DNA from 3 places in the Vibrio sp. PNB23_22_6 genome. Region 3 is predicted to be linked to each of the others. Evidence: predicted binding sites of a transcription regulator. Region 3 holds the regulator's gene; each other region holds the start of a gene.
What was found. The regulator CRP, encoded in region 3, controls carbon source genes, mostly activating them, when cyclic AMP is high. The targets are predictions, from matches to a motif close to TGTGANNNNNNTCACA.

Region 1: the regulator CRP is predicted to act here: its motif matches at 2,052-2,067, upstream of recB (exodeoxyribonuclease V subunit beta).
Region 2: the regulator CRP is predicted to act here: its motif matches at 2,788-2,803, upstream of nagE (N-acetylglucosamine-specific PTS transporter subunit IIBC).

What each region holds. Positions count from the first base shown of each region.
Region 1 is NZ_JBNFXP010000016.1:28,360-34,027, reverse strand. Features, by position in the region: gene recC (exodeoxyribonuclease V subunit gamma) at 1-1,874, shown strand, start outside; gene recB (exodeoxyribonuclease V subunit beta) at 2,213-5,668, shown strand, end outside.
Region 2 is NZ_JBNFXP010000015.1:55,833-61,500, reverse strand. Features, by position in the region: gene glnS (glutamine--tRNA ligase) at 1-859, opposite strand, end outside; gene nagE (N-acetylglucosamine-specific PTS transporter subunit IIBC) at 1,095-2,672, opposite strand; gene nagA (N-acetylglucosamine-6-phosphate deacetylase) at 3,162-4,298, shown strand; gene nagC (DNA-binding transcriptional regulator NagC) at 4,301-5,515, shown strand; gene ACVA54_RS12875 (cation:proton antiporter family protein) at 5,597-5,668, shown strand, end outside.
Region 3 is NZ_JBNFXP010000030.1:15,998-21,665, reverse strand. Features, by position in the region: gene ACVA54_RS17735 (aspartate aminotransferase family protein) at 1-7, shown strand, start outside; gene astA (arginine N-succinyltransferase) at 114-1,133, shown strand; gene astD (succinylglutamate-semialdehyde dehydrogenase) at 1,162-2,619, shown strand; gene ACVA54_RS17720 (DUF1338 domain-containing protein) at 2,885-3,682, shown strand; gene crp (cAMP-activated global transcriptional regulator CRP) at 3,769-4,401, opposite strand; gene ACVA54_RS17710 (phosphoribulokinase) at 4,640-5,509, opposite strand.

The sequences.
Region 1 (5,668 bases), on a different contig from region 3:
CGGAATCGGCGGGCTTATTTGAAGCGCAAGAAGGCAGTTTATCGCCATACAATGAAGTGCAAGGTATGGGGGCTGAGCTCGCTGGCAAACTGGCGCACTTTATCCAACAAATCAGTCAATATCGCCGCAAACTGTCGCATGTTCAGTCGATTGATGCTTGGCGTGAAACCTTGATCGCAATGCTGGATGACTTCTTCTCAGTGGAGTTAGAAGGCGAAATGGCATTGAAGTCGATTCGCGATACCTTAAGCCAGCTAAAAGAACAGCTTGCTGATGCCGCTTTTAATGACGCTTTGTCACCATCCATCATTAACCAATACCTGAAAAATAAACTGTCTGGCACCCGTGTTAGCCAGCGTTTCCTCGCTGGCCAAGTGAACTTCTGTACCCTGATGCCAATGCGCTCGATTCCATTTCGAGCGGTGTGTTTATTAGGCATGAATGATGGCGTATACCCGCGTTCTATGCCGCCAGAAGGTTTTGATTTAATGACGGGGCGAACCAAGCCAGGCGATCGTTCACGCCGAGACGATGACCGTTATCTGTTCCTCGAAGCAATGCTTTCTGCTCAGCAAACACTGTACATCAGTTACGTAGGGCGTTCGATTCAAGACAACACGGAACGAGTGCCATCGGTACTGGTTTCTGAGTTAATGGAGTACTGTCAGCAGAATTACTGTTTGGCAGGCGATGAAAATCAGCCCGTTGATGAGTCCGGCGATAAGCTGTTAAAAGAGTTAGTGAATGTGCATGCTATGGTGCCGTTTAGCCCAAATGCATTTCAAGGTTCTCACTCAAGCTATGCCAAAGAGTGGATTCCTGCGGCATTGACCCAAAGCAGTCAATCGCAAGGTCATGCGCGCCGTGAGTTTAACCGTGCATTGGATGATTACTTGCTGGGCGCGACATTTCCCATCGAATTGGATTTGGTCGAGCTTCAACGTTTCTGGCGTTTGCCGGTTCAGTATTTCTTTAATCGTCGTTTGAAAGTGATGTTTGAGCCGCCTTTACCAGTGATGGAAGACGATGAACCGTTTGTATTAGGCGGGTTAGAAAGTTATCAGATGCGCGGTGAACTGCTGACAACCCTGCTCGAAACCGCGCTTACTCAACCTGCGGCCAAAGCGGATGTGCTGAAGCATTTTATGAGTGAGCAACGTGCTCAGGGCAAATTGCCAGTAGGAGCGTTTGGTGATATCGAGTTTGAAACCAACCGCGTGCAAGCGGAAGAGCTGGTGGATAAGTTGGCGTTTCTCTCTGGCGCGCCACAAGACGATTTAGAGATCGACCTTATCTTTGATGCGCTTTTTGATGAAAGTAGGGGGGAGGGTAAGAATATCCGCCTAACAGGTTGGCTCACTCAATGCTATCAGTCCGGTTTGATTCGTTATCGAAGCGGGAAAATTCGTGCGCAAGATTACCTTGCGGCGTGGATTGATCACCTCGCGATGTCGGCTTCTGGCCATGTGAAGAAGACTCATATTATTGGTTACGACCGCAAGGAAGGTGCAGTTCATCTGATCTTCCCTGAAATGGCGGACGCTGCGCAAGCGAAACAACGTCTTGCCGAATTGGTGCGTTTGTTTTTTGAAGGCATGACCAAGCCATTACCATACTTCCCGAAAACAGCACTGGCGTGTGTTGAAGCGGGCTTTAGTCGTGGCCATTGGGCGGACGATGAAGAGAAGTCACTCAAGAAAATGGCGGACGCTTTCAATGACAGCTACCTGAGCCCAGGTGAAGGCAATAACGCGTACATCTCGCGTATTTGGCCTGCTTGGAACGATGAACTCGCAGCCGAAGTTCGCATGTTGACGGCGTTGGTTTTGCAAGGTGCAAGATTGGCGACAAAAGATGCTTCAGATGATAACTAAGTTGGAATGCTTGGGGATGGGAAAGAGTAGAGTGGCCGCCAGAAAATCATTATTTTGTGTAGGGCGTTCGCTGTACGGCCACAAGGTCAGAGGGACCATGATTCTTTTGAGTATCACCGCCAGAAAGGCTTGGCTTATCTCGTGAGGCGAATATTAACGGTACTCCATCATGATAACCGTGAGTGAGATCGCACAAAAGTCTAAATATTCCAAACTGTTAGACATATAAATAGAAAAATTAACGATAGATCACAATATAGGACGAGTTGATCTTTAGAGATGACTTAACCTCTGAAGCTCAAGACGTCCTTGTCAAAAATCCGGAGAGATTCAGCGTTATGGCGCAAATGTCAGTAGCAGCACCACTGCAAACCATGACTTTTCCATTGCATGGGGCAAGGTTAATCGAAGCATCCGCAGGTACAGGGAAAACCTTTACTATTGCGGGTTTGTACCTGCGTCTCTTATTGGGACATGGCAGTATAGAAACCAAGCACCGCGTTCCATTAACGGTGGACCAAATTCTGGTGGTGACCTTTACCGAAGCGGCGACAGCCGAGCTACGCGATCGTATTCGTGCTCGAATTCACGATGCGAGGATCGCATTCGCTCGAGGTCAAAGCAGTGATCCGGTGATCAAACCACTGCTAGAAGCCATTGATGATCACAAGCAAGCGACAGAGATCTTGTTGCAAGCGGAGCGTCAAATGGATGAAGCCGCGGTCTACACCATCCACGGTTTCTGCCAACGCATGCTAACGCAAAACGCTTTTGAATCGGGCAGCCGCTTTGAGAATGAATTTGTGACGGACGAGAGCCACCTAAAAGCTCAAGTGGTGGCGGACTACTGGCGTCGTAATTTTTACCCATTACCATTTGCTTTGGCTGGCGAAGTGCGTCAACTATGGGGTTCGCCATCGGAGTTGCTTTATGACATCGGTAACTACTTAACAGGCGCACCATTGAGCTTGTCTGTGCCTGCAATGCAGGGCAGTCTCGCAGATTTGCACGAGCAAAACTTAAAACAAATAGATGCACTGAAAACCCAATGGCGTGATAGCCAAGAGGATTTCTTAGCGTTGATCTCAGGTTCAGATGTCAATAAACGCAGTTACACCAAGAAATCGCTGCCAACTTGGTTAGAGGCCGTTAACGTTTGGGCGGCAACAGAAACGACGGGGTATGACTATCCAGACAAACTGGAAAAATTTGCGCAGAATGTGTTGCTTGAGAAAACCCCGAAAGGCACCGCGCCGCAGCATCCGGTGTTTGAGGACATTGAAGCCTTTCTAGCTACCCCAATTAGCCTTAAAGCACCACTATTAGCGCATGCGATTGAGCATTGTCGTGAGATGCTGGCGAAGGCAAAAAATCAGAAGCAATGGCTGTCGTTTGATGACTTGCTGACCCAGTTATCGGCGTCGATTGATACCGATGAAACCGCACTGCTGAAAGAGCGCATTCGTACGCTTTACCCTGTTGCGATGATCGATGAATTCCAAGATACCGACCCACTGCAATACAGTATTTTTAGCCGTATTTACCTAGATAACCCAGAGTGCGGTCTGTTTATGATCGGTGACCCGAAACAGGCGATTTATGGTTTCCGTGGTGCAGACATCTTTACCTACATCAAGGCGCGCAATCAAGTTAGTGCTCACTACACGTTAGGCACTAACTGGCGCTCGAGTGCGGAGATGGTGTCGGCGGTAAACCAGATTTTTGAGTTGCCAGATAGCCCGTTTATTTACGATTCGGACATTCCATTTCTACCAGTGAGTTACAGCCCTAGTGCGGATAAACGCATTTGGACCATGGGTGGGCAAAAGCAACCTGCGCTGACGTATTGGCTGCAAGAAGCCGAAGATAAACCACTGGCAAAAGGTGAATACCTGACTGCGATGGCAGAGGCGACAGCAAGCCAAATTCAAACCATTTTGACCTCGGCGCAACAAGGCCAAGCGTGTCTTGTTAATGGCGAGAAGCAAAAGCCTGTTAAAGCGGGTGACATTGCGGTTTTGGTGCGAACCGGTAGCGAAGGTCGCATGGTCAAACAAGCGTTGGCAGACCAAGGCATTGCCAGCGTTTACTTATCTAACCGAGATAGCGTATTTACCAGTACAGTCGCGCAAGATTTACAACGCTTGTTGCAAGCCGTGCTGACGGCAGAAAACGATAGAGCATTGCGTGCCAGCTTAGCGTCAGAGTTGTTTGCGCTGGATGCAGCAAGTTTAGATGCCCTCAACAACGATGAAACCGTGTGGGAAAACGCGGTCAATGAGTTTAAAGAATACCGCAAGCTTTGGGTGCAACGCGGTGTATTGCCAATGCTGCGAGCGGTGATCAGCAAACGTCATATAGCAGAACGTTTGCTGGAAGAAGGTTCGAGTTCACAAGGTGAAAATGGTGAGCGAGTACTTACCGATTTGATGCACATCGGTGAACTACTACAGCAGGCGAGTAACGAACTAGACAGCGACCACGGCTTGCTGCGTTGGTTGGCACAATCCATCAGCGATGCACAGCATGGTCTTGGTGGCAGCGATGACCAAATTCAGCGCTTGGAATCGGAACGTAACTTGGTGCAAATCGTCACCATTCACAAATCCAAAGGCTTGGAATATGACTTGGTATTTCTGCCATTTGTGTTTGGCTACCGCGAGGCGAGCGAAGCTAAATACTACGATGCTGAGAACGATCGGACGGTCCTGGATATCACGAGCAATGATGCGTCGTTAAAACAGGCAGATAAAGAACGCCTTGCTGAAGATTTGCGTCTTATCTATGTCGCGTTAACGCGCGCCGTATATGCCTGTTTCATTGGAGCTTCGCCACTGCGTAATGGTCGCTCAACCAAAGAACCAACCGGTGTGCATCAAAGTGCGATTGGTTACTTGGTGCAAAATGGCCAAGAGGGGGGCATCAACGACTTATTTCTTGGCCTTAAAAAGCAGCAAGAGAGCCTCGACAGCGTGGTGATTTGCGATCCTCCGAAACAGCATGACGAAATGTATGTGGCGGAACAAGCGGAGTTGGCAGAACTCACCGCCAAAGAGCTGCAAAATTCAATTGATAGAAATTGGCGTATCACCAGTTACTCGGGCTTGGTCAAGCAAGGCTCTCACCATGCTGAACATGACGCAATGATTGAAATCACCGGCTTTGATATCGATTCTTCAGAAGAGCAAGATGAAGCGGAATTGGTTGAGCCAGAACGTTCTATCTTCAACTTCCCTCGTGGCGCACGTCCGGGTACTTTCCTGCACAGCTTATTTGAGGAAATTGAGTTCACTCAGTCAGCGACGACGGAAGAGAACACCCAAATCATTCTCGGCTTGATGGAAAGCGAACAGCTTGATGAAGAATGGCTGCCAATCCTGCAACAGTTGATTGATACCGTGCTGGCGACGCCACTGGATAGCAAAACGCTGCTGCTCAATCAAAAAGGTCCGGCGCAACGTTTGGTCGAGATGGAGTTCTTACTGCCGATTGAAGTGCTGTCTGCGCCAGCATTGAACCGCGTGATTCAACGCCATGATCCGCTGTCTGCTAAAGCGGGCGATCTGGGTTTCCAAACTGTGCAAGGCATGCTGAAAGGCTTTATTGATTTGGTGTTCGAGCACCAAGGAAAATACTACGTTCTCGACTGGAAATCGAACCATTTGGGGGACGATGTGCTCAACTATCATGGTGATGCGTTAAAGTCGGCTATGGCGGATCATCGCTACGATCTGCAATACCAAATCTACGCCTTGGCGCTGCATCGTTTCTTACGCAGTAGGCTACCAAATTAT
Region 2 (5,668 bases), on a different contig from region 3:
CCCAACCATCAACCAATTTTTCAGTCACAAGCTGGTTTAGCTTACGCTTAGACATCACCGTGTACTCAAGATTCAGGCGGCTGAATTCGTACTGGTGTGGACGGCAATCAATCGTGATATTTTCCAGAACCCAATCGTAAAGACGACGGTTGTCCATAAATTCTAACGTACAGATAGAATGCGTAATGCCTTCTAGCGCATCAGAAATACAGTGTGTAAAGTCGTACATTGGGTAAATGCACCACTTGTCACCAGTCTGATGGTGAGTAGCAAAACGTACACGGTAAATCACTGGATCACGCATAACCATGAATGAAGAACCCATGTCGATCTTCGCGCGTAGACATGCTTTACCTTCTTCGAATTCACCCGCACGCATTTTTTCAAATAACGCTAGGTTTTCTTCAATAGGACGATCACGATAAGGGCTTGGTTTACCTGGCGCAGTTAGTGTGCCGCGGTATTCACGGATCTGCTCTGGACTTAGCTCATCTACATACGCTAAGCCTTTGTTAATCAATTCAATTGCATATTCGTAAAGCTTATCGAAGTAGTTTGATGAGTAACATACTTCACCATCCCACTCGAAGCCCAACCAGTTTACATCTTTCTTGATAGACTCAACGTATTCGATGTCTTCTTTTTCAGGGTTTGTATCGTCGAAACGTAAGTTACATTGACCCTGGTAGTCCTGAGCAATACCGAAGTTCAAACAGATAGACTTAGCATGACCGATGTGCAAGTAGCCATTTGGCTCTGGCGGGAATCGAGTATGCACGCTAGTGTGTTTACCATCCGCTAGATCTTTATCAATGATCTGGCGAATAAAGTTTGATGGACGAGCATCAGCTTCACTCATCTATAGCACCTCAAAAATATTAGTATTGTCAGAGAAAACAGTACTCCGCAACCAAGGTTGGTTTTGCAGAGTGCATTATTCCTAATGATCCACAATTCTTAGCGATTAGACAACAAGAACCGTCGTTAAAAAAGCAATATTTCGCTACTTCGCTTGAAAGCGGTGTAGATTCAATCCCCTCAAAACAAAAAAAGACCTCCCGAAGGAGGTCTTAATAGAGAGTCTTAAGATGTAATTACGGAAGTTTTACATCTGATAGGTCTTCACCTGAACCGATTGCTTTCATTTCACCAGCAACGATTTCTGCAAGAGGACCAAGGATAACTTGAAGGTTATTTTCACCCAGTTTCACAACACCTTTCGCACCTAGTTTCTTAAGTACTGCTTCATCAGCGATAGAGCGATCTTTAAGAGTTAGACGTAGACGAGTGATACATGCGTCGATAGACGTTAGGTTGTCGTGACCACCTAATGCTTTTAGGTATTGACGAGCTAGGTCACCTTTTTTCGCTTCACCTGCTGGTGCTGCTGCAGGCGTGTCTTCGTCGTCATCTTCACGACCAGGCGATTTTAGGTTGAACGCGCGGATTGCGAAGCTAAATGTGAAGAAGTATAGGGCACCAAAACCTAGGCCGATAGCAAGCAGTACTAGAGGCTTAGTTGCTAGACCGTAGTTCAATACGAAGTCGATAAGACCTGCAGAGAAACCAAAGCCGTGTAGCGTACCAAACATGTTTGCAATTACTAGAGACAAGCCTGTGAACACCGCGTGCATTGCATATAGTGCAGGTGCTAGGAATACGAACATGAACTCTAGAGGCTCAGTAATACCTGTTAGGAATGAACAGAATGCTACTGAGAATAGCGCGCCACCAACTTGGCTGCGTTTCTCAACTGGTGCAGCGAGGTACATAGCAAGTGCTGCACCCGGTAGACCGAACATCATTACAGGGAAGAAACCGTTCATGAATACACCAGCGCTCTTATCGCCGCCAAAGAAGCGGTGTAGGTCACCAGATTTAACGGTTTCAGTTACTTCTTTAACTGTTGCAGTGATTTCTGGAGTGACAGAGTTTGCGAATTCAAATGTGTGAGCTTGACCAACAACTAGAGTCTTAGCTAGAGAAGGGTCAACACAAAGCTGTTGTAGTGCAGGAAGTGCTTGACCAGCTGCTGTTGCGCCAGAAACTATAACTTCTTGACACGTACCCATACCGAACCAGAAATACGAGTTTAATACGTGGTGTAGACCTACAGGGATAAGCGCACGGTTAAGTGTACCGTATACAAACTGACCGATAGCGCCAGACGTTGATACCGCGTGTGCTAGAGCGTCAAGACCAGCTTGAATTGATGGCCAAACAACACCAGCGATTGCACCTGCTACTAGCGCGAAAAGACCCGCCATGATAGGTACTAGACGTTTGCCAGAGAAGAATGCCAACCACTCAGGAAGACGCGTCGCATGGAAAGCGTTGTAAGAGTGACCAGCGATAATACCAGCAATGATACCACCAAAGAATGACATATTTACGTCAGCATTGATTGTTGTTGCTGTTGCTGTAATTACAAAGTAAGCCACGGCACCAGCTAGACCAGCAGCACCTTGACCATCTTTAGAAAGACCGATCGCAATACCTAGACCAAAGAGAAGTGGAAGTTGACCGAAGATCGCACCACCCGCTTGAGCCATAAATGGAATATCTAAAAGGTCGCCTTGACCCAAACGTAGTAAAAGCGCTGCAACTGGAAGCGTTGCGATAGGAAGCATAAGTGCTTTACCTAACTTCTGCGCGTACCCAAGAATATTCACCTTAAGTTCCCCCTATAGGATTTTATGTTTTGTTGAAGACTTATTTCAGTCGTTCAATTTAGTTCGCACCAGTTTATGATATTAATTTTGCTCCGCAAATTAAAACCTCATTGTTTGTGATCACAATCACCAGAAATCGCCCAATAGAAAGGTTTTTGCTAGCGAGATCATAAAACTTATTTTATTATACGAAAAAATGGCGTTTTAACGATAAAATTCTCGCACTATATGCAAGAAAGAATCAGTGTTATTTTAGTCTCTCAACAGGCTAATCGCAGTAGCTTTGCTCTGAAAAATAATAACAACAAGCAATTAATTCAATATTTTTCAAATGGTTACAATGACAATAACATTAATAAAACGCGACTTGCTGTATGTGACCTGTTATCTAAATCAGTGATACAAACTAAGTAATCCATAGGATTCACTCGCACATCATCTAGATAACAAGGCAGAAATTGAATTCTAATTTATAAGGACTCGCTGAATATGTACGCGCTAAGTAACTGTAAAATCTATACCGGTAGTGACGTTCTCACCCACCATGCGGTTATCATTGAAAACGATCAGATACACTCGGTAGTGCCTGTGACTCAATTACCAGAGACTATTGAAGTTAGAGATTTAAACGGTGCAAACCTAAGCCCAGGCTTCATAGACCTTCAGTTAAATGGCTGTGGTGGCGTAATGCTTAACGACGAAATCACACCAGAAACCATGCAGATTATGCATAACGCGAACTTAAAGTCTGGCTGTACGAGCTTTCTGCCTACCCTTATCACTTCATCTGACGAAGACATGCGTGCTTCAATCGCAGCAGCTCGCGAATACCACAACCAATATAAAAACCAATCACTAGGCCTACATTTAGAAGGCCCTTACCTTAACGTTGCCAAAAAAGGCATCCACAGCGTTGATTTCATTCGCCCATCAGATGACGGCATGATTGATCTTATCTGTGAAAACGCAGACATCGTTGCAAAAGTAACATTGGCACCAGAACAAAACGATCCTGAGCACATCTCACGTTTGAAAGCGGCTGGCATCGTGGTATCTATCGGCCACACGAATGCAACCTATGCTGAAGCGCGTGAAGGCTTTGAAGCAGGCATTACCTTTGCTACACACCTGTTTAATGCGATGACACCAATGGTGGGTCGTGAACCTGGTGTTGTGGGCGCTATTTACGATACGCCTGAAGTTTACGCAGGCATCATTGCAGACGGTTTCCATGTTGATTACGCGAACATCCGTATTGCGCATAAAATCAAAGGTGAAAAGCTTGTTTTGGTGACCGATGCCACAGCTCCAGCAGGTGCCGACATGGATCACTTTATTTTTGTTGGTAAGAAAGTATATTACCGAGATGGTAAGTGTGTTGATGAAAACGGCACACTAGGCGGCTCAGCTCTGACAATGATTGAAGCAGTTCAGAACACCGTTGAGCACGCGGGCATCGCTTTAGACGAAGCTCTACGAATGGCTACGCTTTATCCAGCTACCGCTATCGGTGTTGAGGAGCGTCTTGGCCGAATTCGAAAAGGTATGGTGGCAAACCTAACTATTTTCGATCGTGACTTCAATGTAAAAGCGACGGTTGTTAACGGACAATACGAGCAAAATTAAGCATGAATGGCGGACAGATTGGTAATGTAGATTTAGTAAAGCAGTTGAACAGTGCTGCTGTTTATAGGTTGATCGACCAACAAGGTCCTATCTCCCGCATACAGGTAGCCGATGTAAGTCAGCTTGCTCCAGCAAGTGTTACCAAAATAACCCGTCAACTTTTAGAGCACGGCCTAATTAAAGAGGTCGCGCAACAAGCTTCTACTGGTGGTCGCCGAGCTATCTCGTTGACCACTGAAGTGAAGCCATTCCACTCTATCGCCATTCGATTGGGCCGTGACTATGTTCAGTTCTGTTTATACGATCTGGGCGGAACGGCTTTAGTTACCGATCAGCACGAACTTCATTACTCAAATCAAGCTGACTTGATTACAGGGTTAATTGAGTTATTGAAAGGTTTTCGTGATCGTTGCCAAGATAAGATTGATCAGCTCATTGCAATTGGTATTACCCTTCCTGGTTTGGTTAACCCAACCACAGGGGTTGTCGAGTATATGCCAAACACTGATATCGATAACCTCGCGCTTGGGGAGATCATTAGTGAAAAGTTTAATACTGCCTGCTTTGTCGGTAATGATGTTCGCAGCATGGCATTAGCCGAGCACTACTTTGGTGCAAGTCAAGACTGCCAAGACTCTATTCTAGTTAGTGTTCACCGAGGTACGGGAGCGGGTATCATTGTAAAGGGAGAGGTATTCCTTGGTTTTAATCGCAACGTGGGTGAAATCGGCCATATTCAAATCGACCCTTTAGGCGAACAATGTCAATGTGGCAACTTTGGTTGCTTGGAAACGGTGGCTGCAAACCCTGCCATCGTAAAACGAGTCAGACAATTGATCGCGCAAGGCTACGAGTCCAGCCTCACTCAGCTGGAACACATCACTATCGAAGATGTTTGTAGTCACGCCATTAGCGGGGATGAATTGGCAAAACAAAGCTTGGTACGTGTGGGTAACCAGCTAGGTAAAGCCATCGCAATTACAGTTAACTTGTTTAACCCACAAAAGATTGTCATTGCGGGTGATATCACTGCGGCCGAAGAAATTGTTTTCCCAGCGATTCGACGTAATGTAGAAAACCAATCTTTAAAAACATTCCACAACGAACTCCCTATCGTCGCATCACATATTGATAAGCAACCAACCATGGGTGCATTTGCAATGATTAAACGTGCCATGTTAAACGGTGTTTTGTTACAAAAGTTACTAGAAGACTAAGTTTATACATCCAATTAAGTTACAATCTCGGGCTGTGATTTCACAGCCCGTTTTTGTATATCAGGAATATAGCTCAACAGTATGGAAATTATTCTAATTACAACGGCTTTTATAGCTGGTTTTATTGCGCTCAAGTGCAACCTCCCACCTCTG
Region 3 (5,668 bases):
AGTGTAAACGCGATCCCGGTTTTATTGCCAACGCAACCCCCATCAAGGACCTCTGATGGGGGAATTGTTCCTACAATTTAGTTAGGATTTTCTTGCATCTGGAGGGAGTATTGATGCTAGTAGTTCGCCCTATTGCAATGTCGGATTATGACGCGCTGCACACCTGTGCGGTTGAGTCAGGCCATGGATTTACATCTCTACCGGTTAACGAAGAACTGTTAACCAATCGAATCAAACACTCAGAATACAGTTTTGCTAAACCAGACGTGAAAGAAGCTGGTGATGAAGGCTACCTGATGGTGGGCTTTGACTCTGAAACGGGTGAAGTCGCAGGTACCACTGGCATCGAAGCTTCAATTGGCTGGGATGTGCCTTTTTACTCTTACCACATCAGTAAAGTGGTGCACTCATCGCCAAAACTTGGGGTAAACAATGTGGTTAAGCTGCTGACGTTTGGTAACAACTACACGGGCAACAGTGAAATCTGTACCTTGTTCCTACGTGAAACATTCCGTGGAGGGTTGAATGGTCGCTTGATGTCGAAGTGTCGATTTTTGATGATGGCTGAGCACCCAGAACGTTTCTCAGACACTATTTTTGCTGAGATGCGCGGTGTATCAGACGAGAACGGTAACTCACCATTTTGGCAGTGGCTACAAGAGCATTTCTTTTCAATTGACTTCACGCTTGCTGATTATCTAACCGGTATCGGCAAGAAAGGTTTTATCGCTGACTTGATGCCGAAGTTGCCAATCTACATCAACCTGTTGAGCCCAGAAGCGCAAGCCGTAATTGGTCAAGTGCATGACAACACGCGCCCGGCGTTGAAACTGCTAGAGAATGAAGGTTTCACCAACCGGGGTTATGTCGACATTTTCGATGGTGGTCCTTCAGTGGAATGTGACTTACGCAATATTGAATCGGTACGCCACTCATTCCGCGCTAAAGTCAAAATTTCTGAACATACCAGCACGCAAGACTTCTTGATGTGTAATTCATCATTCGAGAATTTCCGTGCCGCGGCAGCAAAAGCGGCTTATGACGCAGAAACACAAAGCGTGGTGCTCGCGCCAGAATTGGCGAATGCACTTTTGGTTGGTGAAGGGGATTTTGTTCGCCTTCTTCCGCAGTAACTGACGACAGAATTTAAGGATAGAAACAATGACACATTGGATTGCAGGTGAATGGGTACAAGGTCAGGGTGAAGCATTTACGTCTTTGTCGCCGTACAACCAAGAAGTGATCTGGCAGGGCAAAGGCGCGACGGCAGAGCAAGTGAACCAAGCGGTTGCTGCGGCGCGCGAGGCGTTTGTTGACTGGAAGAAGCGTCCATTTGCAGAGCGTGAAGCGATCGTGTTGGCTTTTGCTGAGAAAGTGAAAGAGAACAGCGAAAAAATTGCCGAAGTGATTGCTAAAGAAACCGGTAAGCCGATTTGGGAAACTCGTACTGAAGCGGCGGCAATGGCAGGTAAAATTGCGATTTCTATCCGTGCTTACCACGACCGTACTGGTGAAGCGACACGTGAAGCCGCAGGCAACCAAATTGTATTGCGTCACCGCCCATTGGGTGTAATGGCGGTATTCGGCCCTTATAACTTCCCAGGTCATCTGCCAAATGGTCACATCGTGCCAGCACTACTTGCGGGTAACACAGTGGTATTCAAGCCGTCTGAGCAAACGCCATGGACGGGTGAATTAGCCATGAAACTGTGGGAAGAAGTGGGTCTACCGAAAGGTGTGATTAACCTAGTCCAAGGTGCGAAAGAAACCGGCATTGCGCTAGCGGACGCGAAAGGCATTGATGGCGTGCTGTTCACGGGTAGTGCAAACACAGGTCATGTTCTGCATCGTCAATTTGCAGGTCAGCCGGACAAGATGCTGGCGCTGGAAATGGGTGGCAATAACCCGATGGTTATTTCGGGTAACTACGGCGACCTAGATGCAACGGTTTACACCATCATCCAGTCAGCCTTCATCAGCGCAGGTCAACGTTGTACCTGCGCTCGTCGTCTGTACATTCCGTTTGGTGATAAGGGTGATGCAGTGATTGCTAAGTTGGTGGAAGCGACACGTAACATTCGCGTTGACCAACCATTTGCTGAGCCTGCGCCATTCATGGGACCACAAATTTCGGTCGCGGCAGCCAAGTTTATTCTGGATGCACAAGCTAACCTGCAAGCTCTTGGTGGCGAAAGCTTAATTGAAGCGAAAGCGGGCGAAGCGGCGTTTGTTTCTCCGGGCATCATCGATGTGACGAACATTGCTGAACTGCCAGATGAAGAGTACTTCGGTCCACTTCTGCAAGTAGTGCGCTACGAAGGGCTAGAGAAAGCGGTAGAGCTAGCGAACGATACGCGCTTTGGTCTTTCTGCGGGTCTGGTTTCAACTGACGACCAAGAGTGGGAATACTTCGTTGACCACATTCGTGCAGGTATCGTGAATCGCAACCGTCAGCTGACGGGAGCCAGTGGTGATGCACCGTTTGGTGGTCCGGGGGCGTCAGGTAACCTACGCCCAAGTGCTTACTACGCAGCAGACTACTGTGCGTACCCAATGGCATCAGTGGAAGGTCGCGAGACGGTCTTGCCTGCAACATTGAGCCCAGGTGTCAGCCTGTAATCGAGAAATACGAAGCGGTAACAAAGTATCACCGCTTCTATCTGCCAGAGCTATTTACCAAGTTAGGATTCCGGTAAAGCGCGCTGGCAAACGCCAAAGGCGAGCTCAAGACTCCCCAACGCGTGTTGACTGACTGGCATTTATGCCTCACATACCGTCACAGGTTGATGACCGCGTGTTCGTGATTCTGGACAGCCTTGGGGCTGTGAACGAGCGGTCAACTTCCTCTTATCTCTAACTCTACATTTCATAACAAGGAGTCGTTATGACGCCCGATGTGTTATTTGAATCGCTATGGCAAGACTACATTCAACGTCTTTGCCCTTCTGCTGCTAAAGTCCATCAACTTCTACAAGAAGATGAGCCTTTGATTAATGACCATATTGCGCTACGTACGTTTAATGTCGCTCCCCTCGGTATTGAAACGTTGGCGAAACCATTTTTGACAGTGGGTTATAAAGCCTGTGGTGACTACGTATTTGAAAGCAAAAAACTGGTGGCAAAACACTTTGAGCACCCAGATCCAAAGCAACCAAAAGTGTTTATCAGTGAGTTGAAGGTCGATGAATGTTCGCCAGAGCTGCAAGACATCGTTCATAAACTGGTCGAGCAGGTTGATGCTTCAAAGCTGATTGGCAGCGGCTTCTTGTATGGTGGACGTTTGTGGGAGATTAGTTACGCTGATTTCCAAACGTTGGCGAACGAGAGTGAGTATGCCTCTTGGCTTGCTGCACATGGTTACGGCGCAAATCACTTTACCGTGAGCGTAAACCAACTTAACCAACACCAAGAAGTGAAGCAAGTAAACGACCACCTACGCACAGCAGGCTTCACCATCAACGAAAACGGCGGCGAAGTAAAAGGTACGCCACAGGTGTTGCTAGAGCAATCTTCGACCATGGCCGATAAAGTGCCAGTGGCCTTTACGGAAGGTGTTGAAGTGATTCCTGGAGGCTTTTACGAGTTTGCTAAGCGCTACGCAATGGATAACGGTGACTTGTACTCAGGATTTGTTGCCGCATCGGCAGATAAGATCTTTGAGAGCACAAACGGAAAAAAATAGAGGGCGCTAATCCAGTGTTTTTCTAAAACAAAAAAGCCACCAATGTTTCTATTGGTGGCTTTGAATTTTTTAAACGTTAATCGGAATTAACGAGTCCCGTAAACAACGATAGTTTTGCCGTGTGCAGAAATTAGGTTCTGCTCTTCTAGCATCTTCAAGATTCGGCCTACTGTCTCACGAGAACAGCCAACGATTTGACCGATTTCTTGACGAGTGATCTTGATTTGCATTCCGTCTGGGTGCGTCATTGCATCTGGCTGCTTAGCAAGGTTCAGAAGAGTCTGAGCGATACGACCAGTTACGTCTAGGAACGCTAGGTCACCCACTTTCTGGCTAGTAACTTGAAGGCGACGAGCCATTTGCGCAGAAAGGCGCATTAGGATGTCAGGGTTTACTTGAATAAGTTGACGGAATTTCTTGAACGAAATTTCAGCCACTTCACAAGGAGATTTCGCACGAACCCATGCGGTACGCTCTTGGTCTTCTTCGAATAGACCTAGTTCACCAATGAAGTCACCTTGGTTTAGGTAAGAAAGGATCATCTCCTTACCTTCTTCGTCTTTGATAAGAACCGCAACAGAACCTTTAACGATGTAGTACAACGTTTCAGCTTTCTCACCCGCGTGAATTAGCGTGCTCTTAGAAGGGTATTTATGAATATGACAGTGTGAAAGAAACCACTCTAGTGTTGGGTCGGTTTGAGGTTTACCTAGAACCATAATATATCACTTCCTCTGCAGGGTACGCTTGCGCTATCCGTATTTTAGCTAAGCCCGAATTAGCTTACTAGAATAAGAATACTTTTCTATACTGCAAGCTCTCTTGTGTTTCGGTTAGAAATAGTATCCTTTTTCGAAAACGATTTCTTGATTTTAATCGTGCCATGGTGGAGATTTTGTAAGCAAAAATGTGCACATGATCACGGTATGAAAAGTAAACACTTTATTCGCGAGGTTTTTAACCAATTTTACCCGTTTCGATGAGCTGTTGCAGAATCGGCCTGACGATGAGCTCCATGGCAAAGCTCATCTTACCGCCGGGCACGACAATGGTGTTGTGGCGTGACATAAATGAGCCGTCAATCATAGCGAGTAGATAAGGAAAATCGACATTTTTAATGCCACGAAGGCGAATAACAACAAAGCTTTCATCCAGACTTGGTATGCCTTTGGCGTTAAGTGGGTTTGACGTATCCACGGTCGGGACACGTTGAAAGTTGATGTGGGTACGAGAAAACTGTGGTGTAATGTAGTTAAGATAGTCGTCCATTGAGCGCACGATTGAATCCATCACGGCTTCACGAGAGTGACCTCGGTCGCGCGTATCGCGTACGAACTTTTGAATCCACTCTAAGTTCACGATCGGCACCATGCCAATCAGAAAATCAACATGCTGAGCCACATCGACATCACCATCGACCACGCCGCCGTGTAATCCTTCATAGAACAGCACGTCACTGTTTTCAGGTAAACCTTGCCACGGGGTAAAGGTGCCTGGCATTTGGTTATAAGGTACGGCTTCATCAAAGGTGTGCAGATAGCGGCGTACACTACCAGTGCCATCCTGGCCAAATTGACGGAAAAAGGCTTCCAGTCCAGGGAAGTTATTAGCTTGAGGGCCAAAGTAACTGATGTGTCTGCCTTGATCACGCGCTTTACGAATTTCTACATCCATCTCTGGGCGAGTAAAGCGGTGGAAGCTGTCCCCCTCAACCCATGCGGGCTTGACGTTCATCATATTGAACATCTTACGGAAGGCTTCAGATGTGGTCGTAGTACCGGCACCGGATGAACCAGTAACTGCAATGATTGGGTGTTTCGCTGACATGACAAACCTTGTCGAAAAATTACTTACCCAGCTGAATCTTAGGTAAACAAGTCCATTATTCGTTGGCAATGTGCAGCGAAGTGGCGCTGCACGGTTGATAATCCACTATAGCATGTAACAAGCGCTTGTCATGGAGTGAAATACGGTAAAATGTGCGGC